One region of the Streptomyces sp. NPDC012637 genome, then DNA from elsewhere that is predicted to be linked to it. Evidence: riboswitches for the same ligand, from Rfam matches in the RefSeq annotation. Region 1 holds a riboswitch; the other holds the start of a gene.
What was found. A riboswitch is a leader RNA that binds a small molecule or an ion and turns the genes downstream of it on or off. The one in region 1 is predicted to bind cyclic di-AMP.
Positions count from the first base shown of each region.

Region 2: linked by a shared signal. The riboswitch ahead of ACFY8W_RS35980 (peptidoglycan DD-metalloendopeptidase family protein) and the one ahead of ACFY8W_RS20360 (peptidoglycan DD-metalloendopeptidase family protein) in region 1 are both predicted to bind cyclic di-AMP.

Region 1 covers NZ_JBIBDS010000004.1:714,027-717,227, forward strand. The annotation lists gene ACFY8W_RS20355 (SpoIIE family protein phosphatase) at 1-1,183, shown strand, start outside; cyclic di-AMP (ydaO/yuaA leader) riboswitch at 1,386-1,550, shown strand; gene ACFY8W_RS20360 (peptidoglycan DD-metalloendopeptidase family protein) at 1,562-2,659, shown strand; gene ACFY8W_RS20365 (aldo/keto reductase) at 2,727-3,201, shown strand, end outside.
Region 2 covers NZ_JBIBDS010000012.1:130,567-133,767, forward strand. The annotation lists gene ACFY8W_RS35975 (insulinase family protein) at 1-1,312, shown strand, start outside; cyclic di-AMP (ydaO/yuaA leader) riboswitch at 1,515-1,679, shown strand; gene ACFY8W_RS35980 (peptidoglycan DD-metalloendopeptidase family protein) at 1,692-2,462, shown strand; gene ACFY8W_RS35985 (FCD domain-containing protein) at 2,670-3,201, shown strand, end outside.

The DNA.
Region 1 (3,201 bases):
CCCGTACCGCGGTGCCCGGCGCTTCCTGCGGGCCCTGCCTCCGCTGCTGATCCTCGGCGGCGTGGCGTACGACCTGTCCACGCCGCCGACCTACACGGCGGCGCCGCTGTACTCGGCGGCGCCGCTGATCGCGGCCCCGTTCTTCTCCATGCTGACGACGCTGGTCACGGGGCTCGCCGCGGTCCTCGCGAGCATCGGGCTGCACCTCTACAACGGGACCGCGGACAGGATCCCGGCGCTGACGGAGACGCTGACGGTCGTCACGGTCTCGGCGCTCGCCGTGCTGATCAACCGGGTGGTGCGGCGCAGCGGGGAACGGCTCGCCTCGGCGAGGGTGATCGCCGAGACGGCGCAGAAGGCGGTGCTGCCCACGCCCGCCGAGCGGATCGGCGGCCTCCAGATCGCGGCGCGGTACGTGGCGGCCCAGGCGGACGCGTTCATCGGCGGCGACCTGTTCGCGGTGCAGGACACCCCGCACGGGGTGCGGATGGTGGTGGGCGACGTGCGGGGCAAGGGCCTCGACGCGGTGGAGGCGGTGGCGGTGGTCATCGGCGCCTTCCGGGAGGCGGCCGAGCAGGAGTCGACGCTGGAGGGCGTGGCGGCGCGCCTGGAGCGGGCGCTGGCCCGGGAGGGCGCGCGGCGGGCGGGTCTCGACGCCTTCGAGGGCTTCACGACGGCGGTGCTGGCCGAGATCCCGGGCGGCGACCGGGTCGTACGGGTGGTCAACCGGGGGCATCCCGAGCCGCTGCTCCTGCACGCGGACGGCGGTGTCGAGCTGCTGCGGCCGAGCGAGGCCGCGCTGCCGCTGGGCATGGGGGACCTGGGCGTGTGGCCGGACCGGGCGGACGTGACGCCGTATCCGCAGGGCGCGACGCTGCTGTTCTACACGGATGGTCTCTCGGAGGCGCGGGACTCGGCGGGGGTGTTCTACGAGCCGGGGGCGCGCCTCGCGGGGCGGATCTTCCCGGGGCCCGAGGAGCTGCTCGACGCGCTGGTGGCGGACGTGCGCCGGCACACGGACGGGGGTACGACGGACGACATGGCGCTGCTGGCGGTGAGCCGCCGGGCGGCGGGGCAGCCGGAGCGGCGGCGGACGATGCCGGTGGTGCCGCCGGACGGGGCCGGGCCGCAGCATCCGGAGGCCCTCTCGTCGCGACCTCGGGCGGACGGTGACCGGCCGTAGTCGACAGGTGTCCCTCCGATAACAATTGACGTAACGTCAGTTCCGGAGTTTGCTCCTGACGCTTTTCTGAGTGGGGGTCAAATCGGGCGATGCCCTCCCAATTCAGCTAATGATCAAGGGGAACAGCTTGGAATCGGGTGGTCGAGTCTATTAACGTTCGATAACGCAGCGCGGTCGTCACAGCCGTCGCAAGAGACGGCACCGTGCGCGCGCGCCGAATCCCGCAAGGGAACCGGGGAACCACCACTTGGGGTGAATCGGGCCCCACCGCACTCGTCCGCCTCGTGCGACCGTGCGGCACAGCCCGTAGGAGACCTTCCTGCTCCGAACCCGTCAGCTAACCCGGTAGGCGAGAAGGAAGGAAAGGAGAGCGCCTCCGTGGCGTCCAACACCCCGGCTCCGCAAGCCCCCTTCGCCTCCTACGACGCCCCCGGCGCGGCGGGCGCCCTGGACGGGGCCGCGGAGGAGTGGAACCCCACCGAGGACTCCCTGCGGGACCGGAACCGCTCCGGCGGACGCCACCGCGTCGTCAAGCAGCGCTCCAACTTCGCCCGTTCCTCCACCGTGCTCGGTGTCGGCGTCATCGCCGCCGTCGGCGCGGGCGGCCTGGCCACCGCCCAGCAGAAGCCTCCGGTCTCGATAGCGCTGCCGGACCTCGACCTGCCCGACGCCTCCGAACTGCCGGGCGTCGGCGACCTGATCGGCTCGGACGCCGAGAGCAAGGGCATCGCGGACAGCGCCGGCAACAACGCCCAGCCGCTCACCGCGCTCACCTACACCACCGCCGCGAACGAGGGCGCCGGCACCGACGGCGCGGACACCCGGGCCGGGACCAGGACGTCGACCGACGCCGGCGAGGCGCTGCGCGCCCGCATCCTCCAGCAGGCCGAGCAGCAGCAGGCCGCCGCGGACGCCGCGGCCAAGGAGGCGGCGGAGAAGGCCGCGGCCGAGAAGGCGGCGGCGGAGGCCGAGGCCAAGGCCGACGCGGCGGAGCAGGCGGCCGCCGAGGCGAAGAAGAAGGCCGAGGAGGAGGCCGCGGCGAAGGCCGAGGCCGAGCGCCTCGCCCAGCTCGCCGCCAGCTACGCGCTGCCGACCTCCTCGTACACGATCACCTCGACCTACGGCCAGGCCGGCTCGATGTGGTCCTCCGGCTACCACACCGGCCTGGACTTCGCCGCTCCCACCGGCACCCCGGTCAAGGCCGTCCACGGCGGCACCGTGCAGTCCGCCGGCTGGTCCGGCGCGTACGGCTACCGCATCGTCCTGGAGCTGGAGGACGGCACCGAGGTCTGGTACTGCCACCTCTCGTCGATGACCGTCGGCGCCGGCCAGTCCGTCGGCACCGGCGAGACCATCGGCCGTGTCGGCGCCACCGGCAACGTCACCGGCCCGCACCTCCACCTCGAGGTGCACACCCCGTCCGGCGACGGCATCGACCCGGCGGCGTGGCTGAACTCCAAGGGCCTGAGCGTCTGACCTGCGCAACCGCGGATCCTGCCGCACCGCCGGAATACGCCCGGTGGTGCGGGAGGTTGATCGACCCATGACTTCTCTTCGCCAGCTGGGCACCTCCGACCTGCACGTCTTCCCGCTCGCCCTGGGCGGCAACGTCTTCGGCTGGAGCGCCGACGAGGCGCAGTCCTTCGCCGTCCTCGACGCCTACGCCGCCGCCGGCGGCAACTTCGTCGACACCGCCGACGTCTACTCGGCCTGGGCCGAGGGCAACGAGGGCGGCGAGTCCGAGACCGTCATCGGCCGCTGGCTCGCCTCCCGCGGCAACCGCTCCGACATCCTCGTCGCCACCAAGGTCGGCTCGCACCCGCAGTACAAGGGCCTGAGCGCCACCACCATCAAGGCCGCCGCCGAGGAGTCGCTGCGCCGCCTCGGCACCGACCACATCGACCTCTACTACACGCACTTCGACGACGAGTCGGTCCCGGTGGAGGAGATCGTCACCGCCCTCGACCAGCTGGTGAAGGACGGCAAGGTGCGGGCCGTCGCCGCCTCCAACATCTCCC
Region 2 (3,201 bases), on a different contig from region 1:
CCCGGAGCGCGGCGCGCTCGACAACGGTCTGACCGTGCTGCGCTGCCACCGCCCCGGCCAGCAGGTGGTGGCCGTCGAGATCTTCCTCGACGCCCCGCTGGACGCCGAGCCCGAGGGCCTGGACGGCGTCGCCACGATCATGGCCAGGGCCCTGTCCGAGGGCACCGACCAGCACTCGGCCGAGGAGTTCGCCGCCGAGCTGGAGCGCTGCGGCGCCACCCTGGACGCGCACGCCGACCACCCTGGCGTACGGGTCTCCCTCGAGGTGCCGGTCTCCCGGCTCCCCAAAGCGCTCGGCCTGCTCTCCGAGGCCCTGATCGCCCCGGCGTTCGTCGAGACCGAGGTCGAGCGGCTGGTCCGCAACCGGCTGGACGAGATCCCGCACGAGACGGCCAATCCGGGCCGTCGCGCCGCCAAGCAGCTCTCCAAGGAGCTGTTCCCGGCCGCCTCGCGCATGTCCCGGCCGCGCCAGGGCACCGAGGAGACGGTCGCCGCGATCGACGCCGCCGCCGTGCGCGCCTTCTACGACGCGCACGTCCGTCCGGCCGCCGCCACCGCCGTCGTGGTCGGCGACCTGACCGGTGTCGACCTGGACAAGGTGCTCGCGGACACCCTCGGCGCCTGGAGCGGCAAGCCGGCCGCGCCGCGCCCGATGCCGCCCGTCACGGCCGACGACACCGGCCGGGTCGTCATCGTGGACCGGCCCGGCGCCGTCCAGACGCAGCTGCTCATCGGCCGCGTCGGCGCGGACCGCCACGACCGTGTGTGGGCCGCCCAGGTGCTCGGCACGTACTGCCTCGGCGGCACCCTCACCTCCCGTCTGGACCGCGTCCTGCGCGAGGAGAAGGGCTACACGTACGGCGTGCGGGCCTTCGGCCAGGTGCTGCGTTCCGACGGCGCCGGCAACGGCGCCTCGATGCTCGCCATCAGCGGCTCGGTCGACACTCCCAACACGGGTCCGGCACTTGACGACCTGTGGAAGGTGCTGCGCACCCTGGCCGCCGAGGGCCTGACGGACGCGGAGCGCGACGTGGCCGTGCAGAACCTGGTGGGCGTGGCCCCGCTGAAGTACGAGACGGCCGCGTCCGTCGCCGGGACGCTGGCCGACCAGGTCGAGCAGCACCTCCCGGACGACTACCAGGCGCAGTTGTACGCGCGGCTCGCCGAGACGGGCACGGTGGAGGCGACCGCGGCCGTGGTCAACGCCTTCCCGGTGGACCGGCTCGTGACGGTCCTGGTCGGCGACGCGGCGCAGATCGCGGAGCCGGTGCGGGCGCTCGGCATCGGTGAAGTGACCGTCGTCAGCGGCTGATTGAGCCGCTGTCACACGGCGGAGAGGACCCCGACGACCACGTTCGTCGGGGTCCTCCCCTTTGTCCGTATTGCTGAGGAGCGTGGTCTTCTGCCCTGTGGCATGTCTTACAAACGGGCGAGTGTGTTTGGCGATTGACAGAAGATCGGCCTAGCGTCGACCCGGCTGTCCGGCCGTTGCACGACGCCGCATCCGCGGCAACGGACAGTCATCGCCGAGTCCCCCTGAGGCGCGAGCCTGGGGAGCCGGGGACCCACACGCAGTCCCTGGGGTGAATCGGACGCCTTCGCTCAGGCGGAGGGGCCCGTAGGAGACCTTCCTGCTCCGAACCCGTCAGCTAACCCGGTAGGCGAGAGGGAAGGAAAGGATCAGCCACTACATGGCGTTCACCCGTGCCACCGGGAAGCATCGTGGTCCGAGCCGGATGGCGCGCCGCAGCGCCGGCATCGCCGGCGTGGCGACGCTCGCCACCACCGGCGTCATCGGCACCCTCGCCTCCCCGGCGCTCGCCGCCGACACGGACGACACCTCCCTCGAGGACACCGGCCTCACCCAGGTGATCGCCGAGGAGTCCCTCGCCGAGCGCGTCGACGCCCAGGCCGCCGGCCAGGAGAAGGCCGCCGTCGAGGCCGAGGCCCGCATCAAGGCCGCCGCCGAGGCGAAGCGCAAGGCCGAGGCCCGCGCCAAGGAGATCCGCGAGGCCAAGGAGCGCGCCGCCCGTGAGGCCGAGCGCAAGCGCCTGGCCTCCTTCCAGCTCCCCGTCGCCGGCTCGTACGTGAGCACCGGCTACAAGACCGGCGGCTCGCTCTGGTCCTCCGGCAGCCACTCCGGCATCGACTTCCACGCCGCCTACGGCACCAAGGTCGTGTCCGTCGGCTCCGGCACCGTCGTCGAGGCCGGCTGGGGCGGCGCGTACGGCAACAACATCGTGATCCGGATGAACGACGGCACGTACACCCAGTACGGCCACCTCTCCGCCATCACCGTCCGCGTCGGCCAGAAGGTCACCCCGGGCGAGCAGATCGGCGTCTCCGGCTCGTCCGGCAACTCCACCGGCCCGCACCTCCACTTCGAGGCGCGCACCGGCGCGGACTACGGCTCCGACATCAACCCGATCTCCTACCTGCGCGCCCGCGGCGTCAACGTCTGACGCGGACGCCCGAGGCGGGCGTCCGGCGCGCGTATCCCGCGCGTTCCGGCGCACGGATCCCGCACGAAAGCCCCGGCTCGAAAAGAGCCGGGGCTTTTTGCGTTCTTTGTCACCGGGCGCCATCGGAAATTCCGCCGTCCTGCAATAGAGTCGCCGGACAGGCGCCGCCCGACGGGGGTTTCGCGCGGACGAATTCGGAGGTCGGACATGCGCATTCCCGCGCACTCGGTATGCACGGCGATCCGGGACGACATCGTCTCCGGGGTGTACGCGCGGGGCGCCAGACTGACCGAGGAACAGCTCGCCCGCCGCTACGGCGTCTCCCGCGTGCCGGTCCGCGAGGCGCTGCGCACCCTGGAGTCCGAGGGCTTCGTGGTGAGCCGCCGGCACGCCGGCGCCCATGTCGCCGAGCCCACCGTCCAGGAGGCCGCCGACCTGCTCGACATGCGGTCCCTGCTGGAGCCGCTGGGTGCCGCCCGGGCGGCACAGCGCCGCACCGACGCCCACCTCAAGGTGCTGCGCGGCCTGGTCAGACTGGGCCAGGAGCGGGCCAGGAGCAACCGCGGCGAGGACCTGGCGGCTCTCGGCGGCTGGTTCCACGAGACCCTCGCCCAGGCCTCGGGCAGTCCGCCGCTCACGACGCTGCTCACCCAGCTGCGGCACAAGATCGCCTGGATGTACGCGGTCGAGCCGCCGGAGCGGCCTGCCGAGTCCTGGGCCGAGCACGGGGCGATCGTGG